3 regions of the Streptomyces sp. NPDC005551 genome follow, and region 3 is predicted to be linked to each of the others. Evidence: riboswitches for the same ligand, from Rfam matches in the RefSeq annotation. Region 3 holds a riboswitch; each other region holds the start of a gene.
What was found. A riboswitch is a leader RNA that binds a small molecule or an ion and turns the genes downstream of it on or off. The one in region 3 is predicted to bind S-adenosylmethionine.

Region 1: linked by a shared signal. The riboswitch ahead of ACFYP4_RS15965 (glutathione S-transferase family protein) and the one ahead of ACFYP4_RS33295 (aminotransferase class V-fold PLP-dependent enzyme) in region 3 are both predicted to bind S-adenosylmethionine.
Region 2: linked by a shared signal. The riboswitch ahead of thrC (threonine synthase) and the one ahead of ACFYP4_RS33295 (aminotransferase class V-fold PLP-dependent enzyme) in region 3 are both predicted to bind S-adenosylmethionine.

Annotation. Positions count from the first base shown of each region.
Region 1 covers NZ_JBIAJE010000005.1:126,454-132,353, reverse strand. Annotated here, with positions in the region: gene dhaK (dihydroxyacetone kinase subunit DhaK) at 12-1,004, opposite strand; gene ACFYP4_RS15980 (type 1 glutamine amidotransferase domain-containing protein) at 1,216-1,911, opposite strand; gene ACFYP4_RS15975 (PadR family transcriptional regulator) at 2,048-2,611, opposite strand; gene ACFYP4_RS15970 (nuclear transport factor 2 family protein) at 2,695-3,096, shown strand; gene ACFYP4_RS15965 (glutathione S-transferase family protein) at 3,166-3,990, opposite strand; SAM riboswitch class IV at 4,181-4,324, opposite strand; gene ACFYP4_RS15960 (homoserine O-acetyltransferase) at 4,381-5,589, opposite strand; gene ACFYP4_RS15955 (bifunctional o-acetylhomoserine/o-acetylserine sulfhydrylase) at 5,586-5,900, opposite strand, start outside.
Region 2 covers NZ_JBIAJE010000009.1:406,177-412,076, forward strand. Annotated here, with positions in the region: gene groL (chaperonin GroEL) at 1-651, opposite strand, end outside; gene ACFYP4_RS26975 (cold-shock protein) at 1,099-1,302, opposite strand; gene ACFYP4_RS26980 (MoaD/ThiS family protein) at 1,724-2,002, opposite strand; gene thrC (threonine synthase) at 1,999-3,303, opposite strand; SAM riboswitch class I at 3,321-3,478, opposite strand; gene ACFYP4_RS26990 (glucosyl-3-phosphoglycerate synthase) at 3,646-4,617, shown strand; gene ACFYP4_RS26995 (trehalose-6-phosphate synthase) at 4,744-5,900, shown strand, end outside.
Region 3 covers NZ_JBIAJE010000017.1:5,469-11,368, forward strand. Annotated here, with positions in the region: gene ACFYP4_RS33285 (cytochrome bc complex cytochrome b subunit) at 1-1,474, shown strand, start outside; gene trpD (anthranilate phosphoribosyltransferase) at 1,632-2,696, shown strand; SAM riboswitch class IV at 2,780-2,896, shown strand; gene ACFYP4_RS33295 (aminotransferase class V-fold PLP-dependent enzyme) at 3,069-4,430, shown strand; gene ACFYP4_RS33300 (Lrp/AsnC ligand binding domain-containing protein) at 4,487-4,768, opposite strand; gene ACFYP4_RS33305 (rhomboid family intramembrane serine protease) at 4,765-5,496, opposite strand; gene ACFYP4_RS33310 (hypothetical protein) at 5,652-5,891, shown strand.

The DNA of each region.
Region 1 (5,900 bases), on a different contig from region 3:
GTCGGCGGGATTCACCTGCCCCAGCGCAGGCCCGGGGTCTCCACCGGGGCGTCCCACAGCCGCAGCAGCTCCTCGTCCACCTGGCACAGGGTCACCGAGGCGCCCGCCATGTCCAGCGAGGTGACGTAGTTGCCGACGAGTGTGCGCGCCACGGCGACACCCCGCTCGGTCAGCACCCGCTGCACCTCGGCGTTGAACCCGTACAGCTCCAGCAGCGGAGTCGCCCCCATGCCGTTGACCAGGACCAGGACCGGATCACGCGGGTCGAGGTCCTCGAGGATCGCGTGCAGCGTGAAGTCGGCGATCTCCCGCGAGGTCATCATCGCGCGCCGCTCCCGGCCGGGCTCGCCGTGGATGCCGACGCCCAGCTCCAGCTCCCCGGGCGGCAGGTCGAAGGTGGGACTGCCCTTGGCCGGAGTGGTGCACGCGGAGAGCGCCACCCCGAAACTGCGGGAGTTCTCGTTGACCTGCCGGGCGAGCGCCTCGACCCGCTCCAGCGGCGCGCCCTCCTCGGCGGCCGCCCCGGCGATCTTCTCCACGAACAGCGTCGCGCCGGTGCCGCGCCGGCCCGCCGTGTACAGACTGTCGGTGACGGCGACGTCGTCGTTCACGAGGACCTTGGCGACCCGGATGCCCTCGTCCTCGGCCAGCTCCGCCGCCATGTCGAAGTTGAGCACGTCACCCGTGTAGTTCTTCACGATGAACAGCACGCCCGCGCCACTGTCCACCGCGGCCGCGGCCCGTGCCATCTGGTCCGGCACCGGGGAGGTGAAGACCTCGCCCGGACAGGCCGCCGACAGCATGCCGGGACCCACGAATCCGCCGTGCAGCGGTTCGTGCCCGGAACCACCACCGGAGATGAGCCCGACCTTTCCGGCCACCGGGGCGTCGCGCCGGACGACCAGCCGGTTCTCGACGTCGACCGTCAGCTCCGGATGGGCGGCCGCCATGCCCCGCAGGGCGTCCGCGACCACTGTCTCCGCCACGTTGATGAGCATCTTCATGGGTACCTCCTGATGAGATCCGCCTCTTGCAGTATCGGCGTTCCGGAGGCGGTGGTCACGTGCTGCGGGTCCCCGGGTGGAGCGGACGGGCCGGTGCGGGGCGGACGGCGGGCCGGTGACGTACGAGGAAACGCCCCGGCGGGCCGGGGTACCGGCGCCCCGGAAGGGGCGCGGTCCCGGTCCGCCGGGGCGCGGGGCCGGCTCGGGACGCTCAGGCCAGCTTCTTCAGCAGTTCGGCGGCGAGCGGAGCGGAGGAGGACGGGTTCTGGCCGGTGACCAGGTTGCGGTCGACGACCACGTGCGGGGCCCACGGCTCACCCTCCTGGAAGTCCGCGCCCGCCTCGACGAGCCGGTCCTGGAGCAGCCACTTCGCCTTGTCGGCGAAGCCGGCCTGGGTTTCCTCCGCGTTGGTGAACCCGGTCAGGCGGTACCCCGCGAAGGCGTTGCCGCCGTCCTCCAGCCGCGCGGCGAGCAGCGCGGCAGGGGCGTGGCAGACCACACCGAGGGGCCTGCCCGATGCCAGGGCGTCGACGAGCAGCCGGCCGGAGACGGTGTCGACGGCGAGGTCCTCCATCGGTCCGTGGCCCCCGGGGTAGTAGACGGCCGCGTAGTCGTCGAGCCGTACGTCCTCCAGCCGGATCGGCTGCCGGAACTCACTGATCGACGCCAGGACTCCGTCGACCCGGTCGGCGCCCTCCTGGCCGCCGTTCACCTCGGGCGCGAGGCTCGCCCGGTCCACGGTCGGTACGGCACCGCCGGGCGTGGCGACCACGATCTCGTGGCCCGCGGCCGTGAACGCCTCGTACGGGGCGACCGCTTCCTCGGCCCAGAAGCCGGTCGGGTGCTTGCTGCCGTCCGCGAGGGTCCAGTGGTCGGCGCCGGTCATCACAAAAAGAATCTTCGACATACGACGAACGTAGACGCGCGGGGCCATAAGTTACCAATAGGCATGCCGCTCGGAGCCATAGGAGATCCGATGCCTCGAAGGGAATACGCCACCCCGCCCGGTGGGATCCCCGGTGGGCCCGGGGCCGGACCGGGGATCAGCCGCGCACGGCACCCCGTCGTTCCAGGATGCGCAGGGACCGCTCCGCCCACGTGATGTTCTCCCGCTCGAACGCGCGCCCCCGCGTCAGCGTGAGGTACGGGCCGATCCGCTCGGCACCGGACAGGTACTCCTCCTCGGTGCGGCCGTCGAGGAGGCGGGCGCACAGCCGGTCGTAGCGGGCCAGTTTCGCGCGGGCCCACTCCAGCCGCTCGGTGATCGCCGCGCGCACGGCATCGAGGTCGCCCTCGTCGACGGCGTGGACCTTGACCAGGAGCTCGTCGCGGATGGCCGTCGGTCTCGGCGGGGTGGCCGTGAAGTCGTGCAGCGCGCGGCGGCCGGCGTCCGTGAGCGAGAACATCCGCTTGTCGGGTCTGCGCTCCTGCCGCACGAGCCGGGCCGCGATGAGCCCCTCGCCCGCCATGCGGTCGAGTTCCCGGTACAGCTGCTGGGGAGTCGCCATCCAGAAGTTGGCGATCGCCGCGTCGAACCCCTTGGCCAGGTCGTACCCCGACGCCTCGCCCTCGAGAAGCGCGGCCAGGACCGCGTTGCGCAATGCCATGCGCCCAACCTAGATGTCCACCCGAACCCATGAGTAATCTCTTCCACACCTGATCAATTAGTTGACTATGAGAGGTGGGCGCGATGCATCCGTTCCGCAAGGCGGTGGAGGCGAACGACCACGCCGCGATCGAGGCGCTCCTGGCCGACGACGTCGTGTTCACCAGCCCTGTCGTCTTCAAGCCGTACACCGGCCGGGCGATCACCGCGGCGATCGTGCGCGGTGTCTCCCGTGTCTTCACGGACTTCCACTACGTCCGGGAGATCGGCGGCGGCGACGGCGGCGACCACGCGCTGGTCTTCCGGGCGAAGGTGGGCGACAGGGAGATTGAGGGCTGCGATTTCCTGCACCTCGACGAGGACGGCAGGATCGACGACCTCATGGTGATGGTCCGCCCGCTGTCGGCGGCCCAGGCACTCCAGGAGGCGATGGCCGCGCAGTTCGAGCAGATATCGCGGGAAGCGGTCGAGCGCGCGGACGGATAGTCGGGCGCACGGACGGACGGCGGACGGACGGATGGGGAGCGGCGGGGGCGGGGCCCCCGCCACCACGGCCTACCTCGGTCGTGCGGCCCGCGGCTGCGGAGCGCCGGCACGGCTCGTCCGTCCGCGGAACGCCGGGTGCGCGGCCAGCCGTCGTACGTAGGCCCGGAGGTGTCCGTACGGGGCGAGCGCGTCCGGGTCCTCGAGGTGGACGAGGGCGACCCAGAGGTCCACGTCCGCGGCGGTCAGGTCGCGGCCCGCGGCGTAGGGCGCCGAGGCCAGTCGCCGGTTCAGCCGCCCGAGTGCGGCGGACCGCCTATGCGGCGCTGCGGCCGGTACGACGTCGGCGTCCAGGAGTTCGCCCAGGGCGTCGATGTCCGCGGCGCGGGCCGGCGGGCGGAGTGCGGGAAGCCCGGTGCCGGTGCGGACGGCCAGACCCGCGAGGTCGCGCAGGATGTCGGGGGTGTGGTTGCTGACGACGCGTCCGGTCCAGCGGTCGCAGAGGGCGGGCGCGGTGAGCGGGCCCTCGTAGTGGTGCCAGGTGGCCTCGTAGGCCCGGCGCAGGGCCGCGAACCCGTCGGACACCTGGCCGGCGTCGCCGGTGTGCGTCAGGGGGGTGGTGGCGACGAAGTCTCCGAGGCCCAGCAGGTCCAGGGTGATCGAGACGCGCAGCGAGCGGGGACAGTCGGTGCACAGGTACAGCCGGTAGCGGTGCGGTGCCGGGTAGAAGCCGCCTGCCAGGCCGACGCCGATACGGCTGTGGAGGCGGCGCGGGCCGGTCGGCGACCCCGTGCCGCGGGAACCGGGAACCGGGCCGGGGATGCCGTCGGGACGTCCGGCGTCGGACGTGGTGCAGGGTGTGCTCGTGCTGGAGGCGTGCGACATGGTCTCGGGCATGACTCTCCACGGGTGAGGAAGTCCGGCCGCCCGGTGGGCGCCGCGACGAAACGGAGTGACTGCGCTCTCGTACCGGTCCGGATCGGCGGTTAGTAGGCGCTGGAGACACGCGACAGATCGATGTGCAGGCGCCTCGTCAAACCGTTCCTCGGCATTTCCACCGGTCCACGCTCGGGGCTCGCGGGATGCGAGACCACGCTTGTCCCGCCGCACCGGCGGAACCCGGTCGTCACCCGGGGCACCCCGTCGCGGTGGAAGGGTTGCCTGCCAGCGGGCCGGGGCCGATGACCGTACGAGCAGGGAGCCTGCCCGCGGGGCGCTGACAATCGTGACCGTCCCCGTCAGTGTCGTCGCGCTCCGTGAGAGCGTCAAGAAGGCCTGCACGACGTCTCACGACGTGGTCGGGGCAGCCCGTCCGAGCGCCGGGGGACGGACGCCGCCCGGAACGTGTCCGAGCAGTTCCCGCACCAGCGCGGCCACTTGCTCCGTCTCGATGAGGAAGCCGTCGTGGCCGTACGGGGACACGACCGTACGGAGACGGTCCGCCGTGCCGATCCCGGCGGCCAACTCCGCCTGCTGGTAGAGCGGATAGAGCCGGTCGGAGTCGACCGCGGCCACCAGGGTCCGGGCCGTGACGCGGCTCAGTGCCGCCCGGACGCCCCCGCGGCCCCGCCCGACGTCGTGGCTGTTCATGGCCTCCGCCAGTGCGACATAGCTGCCCGCGTCGAAGCGGCGCACCAGCTTGGCGGCATGGTGGTCCAGGTACGACTCGACCTGGTACCGGCCGCCGTTCCACGGCTCCTCCGTGCCCTGGTACCCGCGGCCGAAGCGGGTCCTCAGCTCCGGCTCGCTGCGATAGGTGACATGGGCGAGGCGCCGGGCCAGGCCGAGTCCCGTGTGCGGTCCGCGGCCGGGCCCGGCGTCGTGGTAGTCGCCGCCGCGCCAGTGGGGGTCGGCGCGGATCGCGTGGACCTGCGCCGAGGCCCAGGCGATCTGCTCGGCGCTCGCCGCGGCGGTCGTCGCCAGCAGCAGCAGCGAGTCCGTGCGCTCCGGGTACGACACGGCCCACTCCAGGGCACGCATCCCGCCCATCGACCCGCCCAGCACCAGCGCCCACCGGCCGATGCCGAGCGCGTCGGCCAAGCCGGCCTCGGCCGCCACCTGGTCACGCTGTGTCAGAAACGGGAAGCCGGCGCCCCAGCACCGTCCGCCGGGACGCCGCGAGGACGGTCCCGTGCTGCCCTGGCAGCCGCCCAGCACGTTGGGGGCGACGACGAACCAGCGGTCCGTGTCGAGTGCCCGGCCCGGTCCCACCAACCCGTCCCACCAACCCGGAGTGGGATGCCCCGGTCCGGCGGGTCCGGCGACGTGACTGTCCCCGGTGAGCGCGTGCAGCACCAGCACGGCGTTGGACCCGTCCGGCGCGGGCCGCCCCCAGGTCTCGAACGCCAGCCGCACGCCCGGCAGTTCACCGCCCGCCTCCAGGGGCAGCGGCGTCCCGCGGACGTGCCACTGGCGCCGTCCGGCCGGGTCTCCCTCCCGCCACGCCCCGGAGGCCGGCGGGAGGGGGACCGGGGAGGTCGCCGGCCCGGCGTTCAGGACGCGCCCTTCGCGGCGCGGAAGCCGGCCTCCAAGTCCGCTTTGAGATCCGCGAGGTTCTCGATGCCGACCGACAGGCGCACCAGGCCCGGCGAGGTCCCGGTCGCCGCCAGGCCGTCCTCGTCGAGCTGGCTGTGTGTCGTGGACGCCGGGTGGATGATCAGGCTGCGTACGTCACCGATGTTGGCGAGATGGCTGAACAGCTCGACCGCGTCCACGAACCGCTTCCCGGCCTCGACACCGTCCCGCAGCTCGAACGCCAGCACCGCGCCCGCGCCGCGGGGAAGGTAGCGCTGCCCGGCCTCGTACCA
Region 2 (5,900 bases), on a different contig from region 3:
GTACGGGTCGTCGAGGACGGCCTCCATACGCTCCATGTCGGTGGCGAAGTACGCCGAGATGTAGCCCTTGTCGAAGCGCATGCCCTCGGTGAGCTCGAGCTCCAGACCGAAGGTCTGGGACTCCTCGACCGTGATGACGCCTTCCTTGCCGACCTTGTCCATCGCCTCGGCGATGAGCTCGCCGATCTGGGTGTCGGCGGCGGAGATGGAGGCCGTCGAAGCGATCTGCTCCTTGGTCTCGACATCCTTCGCCTGCTCCAGCAGGGCACCGGAGACGGCCTCGACGGCCTTCTCGATACCGCGCTTCAGAGCCATCGGGTTGGCGCCGGCGGCGACGTTGCGCAGGCCCTCGCGGACCAGCGCCTGGGCCAGGACGGTCGCGGTCGTCGTGCCGTCACCGGCCACGTCGTCGGTCTTCTTCGCGACTTCCTTGACCAGCTCGGCGCCGATCTTTTCGTACGGATCCTCGAGCTCGATCTCCTTGGCGATGGAAACACCATCGTTGGTGATCGTGGGGGCGCCCCACTTCTTCTCGAGGACGACGTTGCGACCCTTGGGACCAAGGGTGACCTTGACGGCGTCGGCGAGCTGGTTCATCCCGCGCTCGAGACCGCGCCGTGCCTCCTCGTCGAACGCGATGATCTTGGCCATGTGAAGTGGTCCTCCCGGACTGGGGTGGATTGCTCCGGACCGCGCTGGCGCCCGCGACGGACGGCCTGCCTGCCTCGTGGTTCCTTGCCCCACATGGCCTGCGGGCCTCGCCGACCCGGTCCTTCGTTGTCACTCTCACCTTCAGAGTGCTAACGCCAATGATTAGCACTCGACCCCCGAGAGTGCAAGACGCTCCCCCGCAGTGAGCCCCTTCCAGGGGGCGCGCGGACCCCGCCGGGAGCACTCCCACGCGCCCGCACGCCCCGGGACGGCACCCGTCCCAACCTCCCGCACGCGCTGCCACAACACCGTCCCGGCCTCCCGGTCGCCCCGCCGCGGGCCTCGTCGCGGCCGGGTCGGGGAACGCCCGAGGGGCCCGTACCCCTGATGGGATACGGACCCCTCGACGTGAGTGAATACGTGCGTCGGTGGCCGATCGCGCCGAGATCAGACGGCGAGTTTGACCATGTCCGCCTGCGGACCCTTCTGGCCCTGCGAGATCTCGAACTCCACTCGCTGACCCTCTTCAAGGGTGCGGTAGCCGTCCATCTGAATCGCGCTGTAGTGCACGAAGACGTCCGCACCACCGTCGACCGCGATGAAGCCGTACCCCTTCTCCGCGTTGAACCACTTGACGGTGCCCTGAGCCATGCCCAACTCCCCTATTACTGGCCCTTGCACAGATCCGCACTTCGCGGATCCGGGTCAGACCTCACCCCCCAACGGTTGGGGGTGTGCGCCGGAACGCGTCGACCGCGGCTGAATGTATCTGTCCAACTGCCGTCTGCAACAGGTCAGTCGGACGAGAAATCCGGGCACGCATGATCGGCAATATGTGGAGGACTCGCACATGTTCAGGGCAAGTCGGGCCCCGTAGGTGCCATGAAAGGCTTGAAAAGGCCGGGCACATTGGCTGCTTCTTGTCGGACACCGGATCGGCGTTCATATGCGCCCGGCATGGAAAGAACGGCAGCTTCCCCAACTGTACCGTGCTCAACCATGCAGAATTGCCCCCTCCGTTTCTTGCGGAGAGGGCAATCCGGGGGAACAGCCGGTTTTCGGAGCCCGGTTGTCAGCAGCCGCCGGCCACGGCCGGGATGATCGAGACGCCCGCGCCGTCCGGCGTCGCCGTCTGGAGGCCCTGCTCGAAACGCACGTCGTCGTCGTTCACGTACACGTTGACGAAGCGGCGCAGCTTGCCCTGGTCGTCCAGGACGCGCGCGGCGATGCCCGTGTGGTTCTTCTCCAGGTCCGAGATGACCTCGGCGAGGGTCGCGCCCTCCGCCGGGACCTCGGCCCTGCCACCCGTGTAGGTGCGCAGGATGGTGGGGATGCGAACGTTGACGCTCATGATGCGAGGCCAGCCTCTCGGAAGGAGTCCAGGTTCGGGCGGATGGTCGCGGTCAGACCGGTGCCGGCCACCGCGTCGAGGGTCTTGAGGCCGTCACCGGTGTTGAGGACGACCGTCGTCAGGGTCGGGTCCAGGACGCCGCTCTCGATCAGCTTCTTCGTGACACCCACGGTCACGCCGCCCGCCGTCTCGGCGAAGATGCCCTCCGTCCGCGCCAGCAGCTTGATCGCGTCGACGATCTGCCCGTCGTCGACATCCTCCACCGCGCCACCGGTCCGGCGCGCGATGTCGAGGACGTACGGCCCGTCGGCCGGGTTGCCGATGGCGAGCGACTTGGCGATCGTGTCCGGCTTCTGCGGCCGTACGACGTCGTGTCCCGCCTTGTAGGCCACGGACACCGGCGAGCAGCCCTCGGCCTGGGCGCCGAAGATCTTGTACGGCCGGTCCTCGACGAGGCCGAGCCCGATCAGCTCCCGCAGCCCCTTGTCGATCTTCGTGAGCTGGGAGCCCGAGGCGATCGGCACGACCAGCTGGTCCGGCAGCCGCCAGCCGAGCTGCTCGCAGATCTCGTACGCGAGGGTCTTCGAGCCCTCCGCGTAGTACGGCCGCAGGTTGACGTTGACGAAGCCCCAGCCCTCGCCGGCCGGGTCGCCGATGAGCTCGGAGCAGAAGCGGTTGACGTCGTCGTAGTTGCCCTCGATGCCGACGAGCTCGCCGCCGTAGACCGCGGCCATGACGATCTTGCCCTGCTCCAGGTCGTGCGGGATGAACACGCAGGAGCGGAAGCCGGCCCGGGCGGCGGCGGCACCGACGGCACCCGCCAGGTTGCCGGTGGAGGAGCAGGAGAGCGTGGTGAAGCCGAAGGCGCGGGCGGCCTCCAGGGCCTGCGCGACGACGCGGTCCTTGAAGGAGTGCGTCGGGTTGCCCGAGTCGTCCTTGACGAAGAGCTTGCCGGGGTCGACGCCCAGTTCGCGCGCGAGGTTGTCGGCCTGCACGAGCTTGGTCCAGCCCGGGTTGATGTTCGGCTTGTCGGCGACGTCCTCGGGGACGGGCAGCAGCGGCGCGTAGCGCCAGATGTTCGCGGGGCCCGCTTCGATGCGCTTGCGGAGTTCCTCGGTGTCGTACGCCGAGAAGTCGTAGGCGATCTCCAGCGGGCCGAAACACTCCTCGCAGGCGAAGACCGGGCCGAGCGGCACGCGGTGTCCGCATTCGCGGCAGGAGAGGGCCGCGGCGGGGCCGAGATCGACGGAGTCCGCGGCGGTGGAAGAATCGGTGGTGCTTGCAACTGTCTGCGCAGCCATGGAGGCGAGGCCCTTTCTCCTCATCTTCCTCACGGCGCACTTCGCCGTGAGACGGATTTGGCACCTTCCCTAGCCGGGAGCCTCGCGACGCTGATCGGCGATGATCAGGACGAGACCGGCTGGAGGGTTGCCGGGGCTTCAACGGGCCGTATCCCTCTGCCCCTCTGGATGAGCGGTGTTCAGTTGTTGGTCGCGACGCGGGGACCGAGCCAGGACATGCGATGGTCATCCGCGTTGTTCAAGACTGTAACCGAAGGCCAGGACAGTTGAGATAGTCGTCCGAACCGCGAGATGGATCACACCCCGGCGTGGCGTGTGGTCGGACAGAGAGGAGCCCGGACCGTGCTGGAAGAAGTCGAGCGCTGGCTGAGCACCCGCTCCTGGTCCGTGACCGACCGTCCGCTCCACCAGCTGACGGCCGCCAAACGCACCACGGGGTCGACGGTCAGCGTCGTGCTGCCCGCCCTGAACGAGGAGGAGACCGTCGGCGCGATAGTCGCGGCCGTCCGCCACGACCTGATGCTGCGGGTCCCGCTCGTCGACGAGATCGTCGTCGTCGACTCGGGCTCGTCCGACCGCACCTCCGAGGTGGCCGCCGCGGCGGGCGCCCGCGTGGTGCACCGGGACGACATCCTGCCGCGGCTCCCGCCCGTCCCCGGCAAGGGCGAGGTCCTGTGGCGGTCCCTGCTGGTGACGAGCGGGGACATCGTCTGCTTCGTCGACGCGGACCTGCGCGAGTTCTCCTCCGACTTCGTCACGGGGATCGTGGGCCCGCTGCTCACCGACCCGGGCGTGGCCCTGGTCAAGGCCATGTACGACCGGCCGCTGACCGTGTCCGACGGGTCCGCCTCCGGCAGAACCGCCGCGGGCCAGGGCGGCCGGGTGACCGAGCTCATGGCGCGTCCGCTCCTGAACATGCACTGGCCGCAGCTCGCGGGCTTCGTCCAGCCGCTGGGCGGCGAGTACGCGGCGCGCCGGTCGCTGCTGGAGCGGCTGCCGTTCCCCGTCGGGTACGGGGTGGAGCTGGGCATGCTGGTGGACGCGCTGCACCTGGTGGGTCTCGACGCGCTCGCCCAGGTCGACGTGGGAGTGCGCAGGCACCGCCACCAGGACGGGCAGGCGCTCGGCCGGATGTCGGCGGCGATCTACCGCACCGCGCAGCTCCGGCTCGCCCGCGGGCACCTCGTCCGCCCGGCCCTCACCCAGTTCGAGCGGGGTGAGGACGGCTTCGTGCCGCGCACCCACTCCGTGGACACGCAGGAGCGGCCCCCGATGGTGGAGCTGGCCGAGTACCGCTCACGCAGAGTGGCCTGAGCCCGGACACCGGGTGATGCCGGGCGGGGCCGGCTGCCGCCGGACGACGTGCTCCGGCGGCCGACGGGCGAGGCGGTACCCCGCCCGTACGTTTGAGCGTTTCCGAGCCGGGCTAGGTTGAGGTCTATGGCTTCCACGCACGGTGACCACCAGATCCTTGTCGCGTCCAACCGCGGCCCGGTCTCCTACGAGCTGCGCGAGGACGGCTCGCTCCGCGCCCGGCGCGGCGGGGGCGGGCTGGTCTCGGGACTGTCGGCGATCGGGCCGGACGCGGGCGCCCTGTGGGTGTGCGCGGCCCTCGGCGACGGGGACCGCGAGGCGGTGCGGCGGGGCGTCGGCGAGGACGGCGTGCGGATGCTCGACATCGACGCCGAGGTGCACACGGACGCGTACAACGGCATCGCGAACTCGGTGCTGTGGTTCGTCCACCACATGCTGTACCAGACCCCGCTCGAGCCCGCCTTCGACGCGGAGTTCCGGCGCCGGTGGGCGTCGTACGAGACGTACAACCGGGCCTTCGCCGACGCGCTGGCCTCGGCGGCGGCGACGGGGGCCTCGGTCCTCGTGCAGGACTACCACCTGACGCTGGTGCCCGGGATGCTCCGTGAGCTGCGGCCCGACCTGCGCATCGGGCACTTCTCGCACACGCCGTGGGCGCCGGTCGACTACTTCCGGATGCTGCCCGACGACATCGCGCAGCAGGTGCTGCGCGGGATGCTCGGCGCGGACCGCCTGGGCTTCCTCACCCGTCGCTGGGCGGACGCGTTCACCGCGTGCTGCGAGGACCTGGCCGGCGGTCTCGGCGGCACCCGGGTCGGGGTGCACGGTCTGGGCGCGGACGCGGACTTCCTGCGCGCGCGCTCGCACGAGGCGGATGTCGACGACCGGATGGCGGCGCTGCGGGAGCAGATCGGCACGTCCCCCGAGGGCGGCCCGCGCCGGACGGTCGTACGGGTCGACCGCACCGAGCTGTCGAAGAACATCGTGCGGGGCCTGCGGGCGTACGAGCAGCTGCTGGAGGAGCGCCCCGAGTGGCGCGAGCGGGTGGTGCACGTCGCCTTCGCCTACCCGTCCCGCCAGGACCTGGCCGTCTACCGGGACTACACGGCCGAGGTGCAGCGCGTCGCCGACACGATCAACTCGCGCTACGGGACGCCGGGCTGGACCCCGGTCGTGCTGCACGTCCAGGACGACTTCGCCCGCTCCCTGGCCGCGTACCGGCTGGCGGACGTGGCGCTGGTCAACCCGATCCGGGACGGTATGAACCTGGTGGCCAAGGAGGT
Region 3 (5,900 bases):
CCTCTACAGCTTCATCATCATCATCCTCACGGGTGTGTACCTGACGCTGTTCTTCCACCCGTCGATGAACGAGGTGGAGTACCACGGCAGCTACGTCCCGCTGCAGGGACAGCTGATGTCCGAGGCGTTCAACTCGACCATGCACATCTCCTTCGACGTGCGCGGCGGTCTGCTCATCCGGCAGATCCACCACTGGTCGGCGCTGGTCTTCCTGGCCGGCATGTTCGTGCACATGATGCGCGTGTTCTTCACGGGTGCGTTCCGCAAGCCGCGTGAGGTCAACTGGCTGTTCGGCTTCCTGCTGTTCGTCCTCGGCATGTTCACCGGCTTCACCGGCTACTCGCTCCCGGACGACCTGCTCTCCGGCACCGGTGTCCGCTTCATGGAGGGCGCGATCCTGTCCGTGCCCATCGTCGGCACGTACCTCTCGTTCTTCCTCTTCGGCGGCGAGTTCCCGGGCGGCGACTTCGTCGCGCGGTTCTACTCGATCCACGTCCTGCTGCTGCCGGGCATCATGCTCGGCCTGCTGGTCGCCCACCTGATCCTGGTCTTCTACCACAAGCACACGCAGTGGGCGGGCCCGGGCAAGACCGAGAAGAACGTCGTAGGCATGCCGCTGCTGCCGGTGTACATGGCCAAGGCGGGCGGCTTCTTCTTCCTGGTCTTCGGCGTCATCGCGGTCATCGCGGCCATCGCCTCGATCAACCCGATCTGGTCCATGGGCCCCTACCGGCCGGACCAGGTGTCGACCGGCGCGCAGCCCGACTGGTACATGGGCTTCTCCGAGGGCCTGATCCGCACCATGCCGGGCTGGGAGATCAACCTGTGGGGCCACACCCTCGTCCTGGGTGTCTTCGTCCCGCTGATCATCTTCCCGCTGGTGCTGGTCGTCATCGCGGTCTACCCGTTCATCGAGTCCTGGGTCACCGGCGACAAGCGCGAGCACCACATCCTGGACCGCCCGCGCAACGTCCCGACCCGTACGGCCGTGGGTGTCGCCTGGATCACCTGGTACGTCGTCATGCTGATCGGCGGTGGCAACGACCTCTTCGCCACCCACTTCCACATGTCGATCAACGCGATCACCTGGTTCGTGCGCATCGCGTTCTTCGTGGCGCCGGTCGTCGCGTTCATCATCACCAAGCGGATCTGCCTCGGTCTCCAGCGCCGGGACCGGGACAAGGTGCTGCACGGCCGCGAGTCGGGCATCATCAAGCGCCTGCCGCACGGTGAGTTCGTCGAGGTGCACGAGCCGCTCAGCCAGGAGTCGCTGCACACGCTCACCGCGCACGAGCAGTACGAGCCGGCCGAGATCGGCCCCGCGGTCGACGAGAACGGTGTCGAGCGCAAGGTCTCGGGCACGCAGAAGCTGCGCGCGAAGCTCAGCAACGCGTACTACGGGGAAGAGAACCAGATCCCCAAGCCCACGGTCGAGGAGTACAAGGAGATCACGAGCGGCCACGGCCACCACTGATCCGCACCCCGGTCACACCCTGATCGCCACGGCTGGAGCCCCGTCCATTGCATGGACGGGGCTCTTTGCCGTCCCCGGGCCTGGATAGGGTGGACCCTGTCCGTCACACGTCGTGTACGTGTCTTCTCGTCCCTTTCCACGAACCCAGGAGCGGCATATGAGTGCTGTGACCCCCGCTGGAGGCGACATCGCGGCGGGCCGTTCCTGGCCCCAGGTGCTGAACGGCCTGCTCGACGGCCGTGACCAGAGCGCGGACGAGACGGCCTGGGCGATGGACCGCATCATGCGCGGCGAGGCGACGGACGCGCAGATCGCCGGGTTCGCGGTCGCGCTGCGCGCGAAGGGCGAGACGGTCCAGGAGATCTCCGGTCTCGTCCGCACGATGTACGAGCACGCCAACGTGATCGAGGTGCCCGGCGAGACCGTCGACATCGTCGGTACGGGCGGTGACGGCGCCAAGACGGTGAACATCTCCACGATGTCCGCGATCGTCGTGGCAGGCACGGGCGCCAAGGTGGTCAAGCACGGCAACCGGGCGGCGTCGAGCGCGTCCGGCGCCTCGGACGTCCTGGAGAAGCTCGGCGTCAATCTGGAGCTGACGCCGAAGCGGGTCGCCGAGGTGGCCGAGGAGGCCGGGATCACCTTCTGCTTCGCGGTGAAGTTCCATCCGGCGCTGCGTCATGTGGCCGCCGCGCGCGGGCAGTTGGGGATCCGGACCACCTTCAACTTCCTGGGCCCGCTGACCAACCCGGCCCGGGTGAAGGCCCAGGCGGTCGGTGTGGCCGACCTCAGGATGGCGCCCATCGTCGCCGGTGTCTTCGCGGAGCGCGGTCACTCCTCGCTGGTCTTCCGCGGCGACGACGGTCTCGACGAGCTGACCACCACGGCCACGTCGAGGGTGTGGATCGTCCGCGAGGGAAAGGTCCACGAGGAGAGCTTCGACCCGCGTGACGTCGGCCTCGAACTCGTCCCCGTGGAGGCTCTGCGGGGCGCCGACGCGTCGTACAACGCGGACGTCGCCCGGCGGCTGCTGAACGGCGAGACCGGGCCCGTACGGGACGCGGTGCTGCTGAACTCGGCGGCGGCCCTGGTCGCCCTGGAGCCGGAAGACGGACCGCTCGCGGAGCGGATCCGCGCGGGGATGGCGAAGGCGGCCGAGGCCATCGACTCCGGAGCCGCCAGGCGGACCCTCGGCCGGTGGGTCGCGGCCAGCCACGCCTGAACCGGACGCGAGACGCGCGGGCGCGGTCCGGATTCTGGACCGCGCCTTGCGCGTCGACGATCTTCTGGCAAGATGCTGTACCAGGTCATGAGCGACAGCCATCAGGCCCCGGCCGGCTGTCCGGCAACCCTCCGTCCGTGGCGGGGTGCCCCGGGTGAAGACCAGGCCGTAGGCAGCGAGGTCTGCGGCAAGCGCGGACCCCTCGCCTCACCAGGGGTCCTGGTCGTCGAGGGAGCCTTCTGTGAGCAAGCGAATGCGATAGGGCGCAGCGCCCCGCCTCCGCACACCCTTTTCACTTTTCCCTGTGCCGGAGCCGCCCCCTTCGCGGGCCGTCCGCACAGCGAATCCGCCTGCTTCTCACAGGAGTTCGCCATGTCTGTCCCCACCACGGCCGCCGACCGGTCCGTTTGTGCCCCGCTGCCCGTTCTGGGCCGGGATGTCACCGTCCCGCTGGTCACCGGCGGCGAGGTCACGTACGCCGCGCTGGACTACGCGGCCAGCGCTCCTGCCCTGCAGCGGGTGTGGGACGACGTCGCCGCGTACGCCCCGTACTACGGCAGCGTGCACCGGGGCGCCGGATACCTGTCGCAGCTGTCCACCGACCTCTTCGAGAACGCCCGCAGGACCGTCGCCGAGTTCCTCGACTGCCGCACCGGCGACCAGGTCGTCTTCACCCGCTCCACCACCGACTCGCTCAACCTGCTCGCCTCCGCCCTGCCCTCCGACTGCCAGGTCTTCGTCTTCGAGACCGAGCACCACGCCTCGCTGCTGCCCTGGCGGGACGCCCGCGTGACGTACCTGAACGCCCCGCGCACCCCGGGCGAGGCCGTCGCCACGCTGGAGCGGGCGCTGGCCGGCCGCGACCCGTACGGGCCGGCCCTGGTGTGCGTCACCGGTGCCTCGAACGTCACCGGCGAGCTGTGGCCGGTGCGTGAGCTCGCCGCAGCCGCCCACGCGCACGGCGCACGCATCGTCCTCGACGCGGCCCAGCTCGCCCCGCACCACCCGGTGTCCGTGCAGGACCTGGACGTCGACTGGGTCGCCTTCTCGGGGCACAAGCTCTACGCGCCCTTCGGCTCCGGCGTCCTCGCCGGCCGTGCCGACTGGCTGACCGAGGCCGAGCCGTACCTCGCGGGCGGCGGCGCCAGCCGCAAGGTGTCACGCCGCACGGACGGCGGGGTCGACGTGGAGTGGCACGAGAGCGCGGCCCGGCACGAGGCCGGCTCGCCGAACGTGATCGGTGTCCACTCCATCGCGTCGGCCTGCAAGGCGCTGACCGAGGCCGGGTTCGACACCCTGGTGGCCCGCGAGCAGCACCTCATCGACACGGTCCGCGCGGGCCTCGCCGAGGTGTCCGAGGTGCGGGTGCTGTCGCTCTTCGGCGACGACGCCCCGCGTGTCGGCGTCATCTCGTTCGTCGTCGACGGCTGGAACAGTTCGCACTTCGCGGCCGCGCTGTCCGCCGAGTACGGCATCGGGGTGCGCGACGGACTCTTCTGCGCCCACCCCCTGGTGCGCACCCTGCTGGGCACCGACCCGCAGAGCCAGGGGGAGTGCGGGGCCCCGGAGGCCGCGCCCGGCGAGAAGTCGCTGAACGCCATCCGCGTCAGCTTCGGCGCGGGCACCCCGGACGAGCACGTCGAGCGCTTCGTCCGCGCCGTGCGGGAACTCGTGCGGGACGGCGCCCGGTGGCAGTACCGGACCGAGGACGGGCGTTGCGTCCCGGCGGTCTGAGGCCGTAGGAAAGGCTCGGCGCCCGGAGGCGGTGGGAGCGGTGCGGTGCCGGCGGATCAGGAGTCGAGGCCGATCGCGAACGCCGCCTCCAGGTCGTGCTGGGAGTACGTGCGGAACGCGACGTGGGTGTCGGTGCCCTCGACGCCCGGGATCTTGCTGATCCGGCCGGGGATGACGTCGGCCAGGTCGTCGTGCGCCTGGACGCGGACCATGGCGATCAGGTCGTACGTGCCGGTGACGGAGAAGACCTCGCTGACGCTGTCGAGGGCCGCGATCGACTCCGCGATCTCGGGGATCCGGTCCACGCTGGTCTTGATGAGCACGATCGCGGTGATCACGGCTGGTTCTCTCCCTCGGGGGCCGTCACTGGGGTTTTCACTCTAGTCCCACGGCCGAAGCGCACCCAGGCGTGGAGGAACCCGGCGAAGAAGCCCAGCAGGTGGGCCAGGTAGGCGACTCCGGGCCCCTGGTCGTCGCGACCCGCCGCCAGCCACTGCAGGACCGCCCAGAAGGGCAGCACCACCCAGGCCGGGAAGCGCAGCGGGAGGAAGAACAGGAAAGGGAGGAGACTGGTCACCCGGGCGCCGGGGAACAGGTACAGGAACGCGCCGAGGACCGCGGAGACCGCCCCCGAGGCGCCGACGAGGGACTGCGTGGACTCGGCGTTGGCGATCGCGTACCCGAGCAGGGCCAGATATCCGCAGCCCAGATAGAAGAGGGCGAACTCGACATGGCCCATGCGCTCCTCCGCCATCACCCCGAAGACGCAGAAGAAGAGCATGTTCCCCAGCAGATGGAGCCAGCTGCCGTGGATGAACAGGGCCGTCGCGGGGGTGAGCCAGGCCCGTGGTACTCCGTCGAGAAGCTCGGCCGGCACCACGCCCCAGCGGTGGAAGTAGGCCTGCTGGGCGGCGAGCAGCTCGTCCCCGGTGCCGTAGGCGGGGTTGAGTCCCGCCGCGGGGCCGATGACGAAGATCAGGCAGCAGAGGCCGATCAGTCCGTACGTCACCGGCGCCGACCGCCCCCGGCTCGTCCGGCCGACCGCCGCACTCCACTTTCCGGTCATGCGGCAAAGCATGACGTAACAGGACCGGACCGCCCGGACCGCCTCGCCGCGTGGACGCCCGAGCGTCGGAGTCCCGCCAGGCCGTAGGGTACGAGCCACACGCACCAGGAAAGCTGGCGCATCACGGACACTAGAGGGAAGGCGAAACAGCCACGATGACGGTTCCCCTGCCGACCGCCGAGACCCGATGGCGCTGCATGCTCTGCGGCAACCTCACGCGTTTCGACGTGACCCGCTCCTCGAAGGTCGTCGAGTATGTGCACCTCGACCTGGCCGGTGAGCCGAAGGTCGAGGAGCGGGAGGTGGTCAATGAGACCATCGACTCGGTGCGGTGCCGCTGGTGCAACGCGGTGGACCAGGTGGAACTCGTGGACAGGCCGGGCGCCGGCTCCTGACGATGGGGG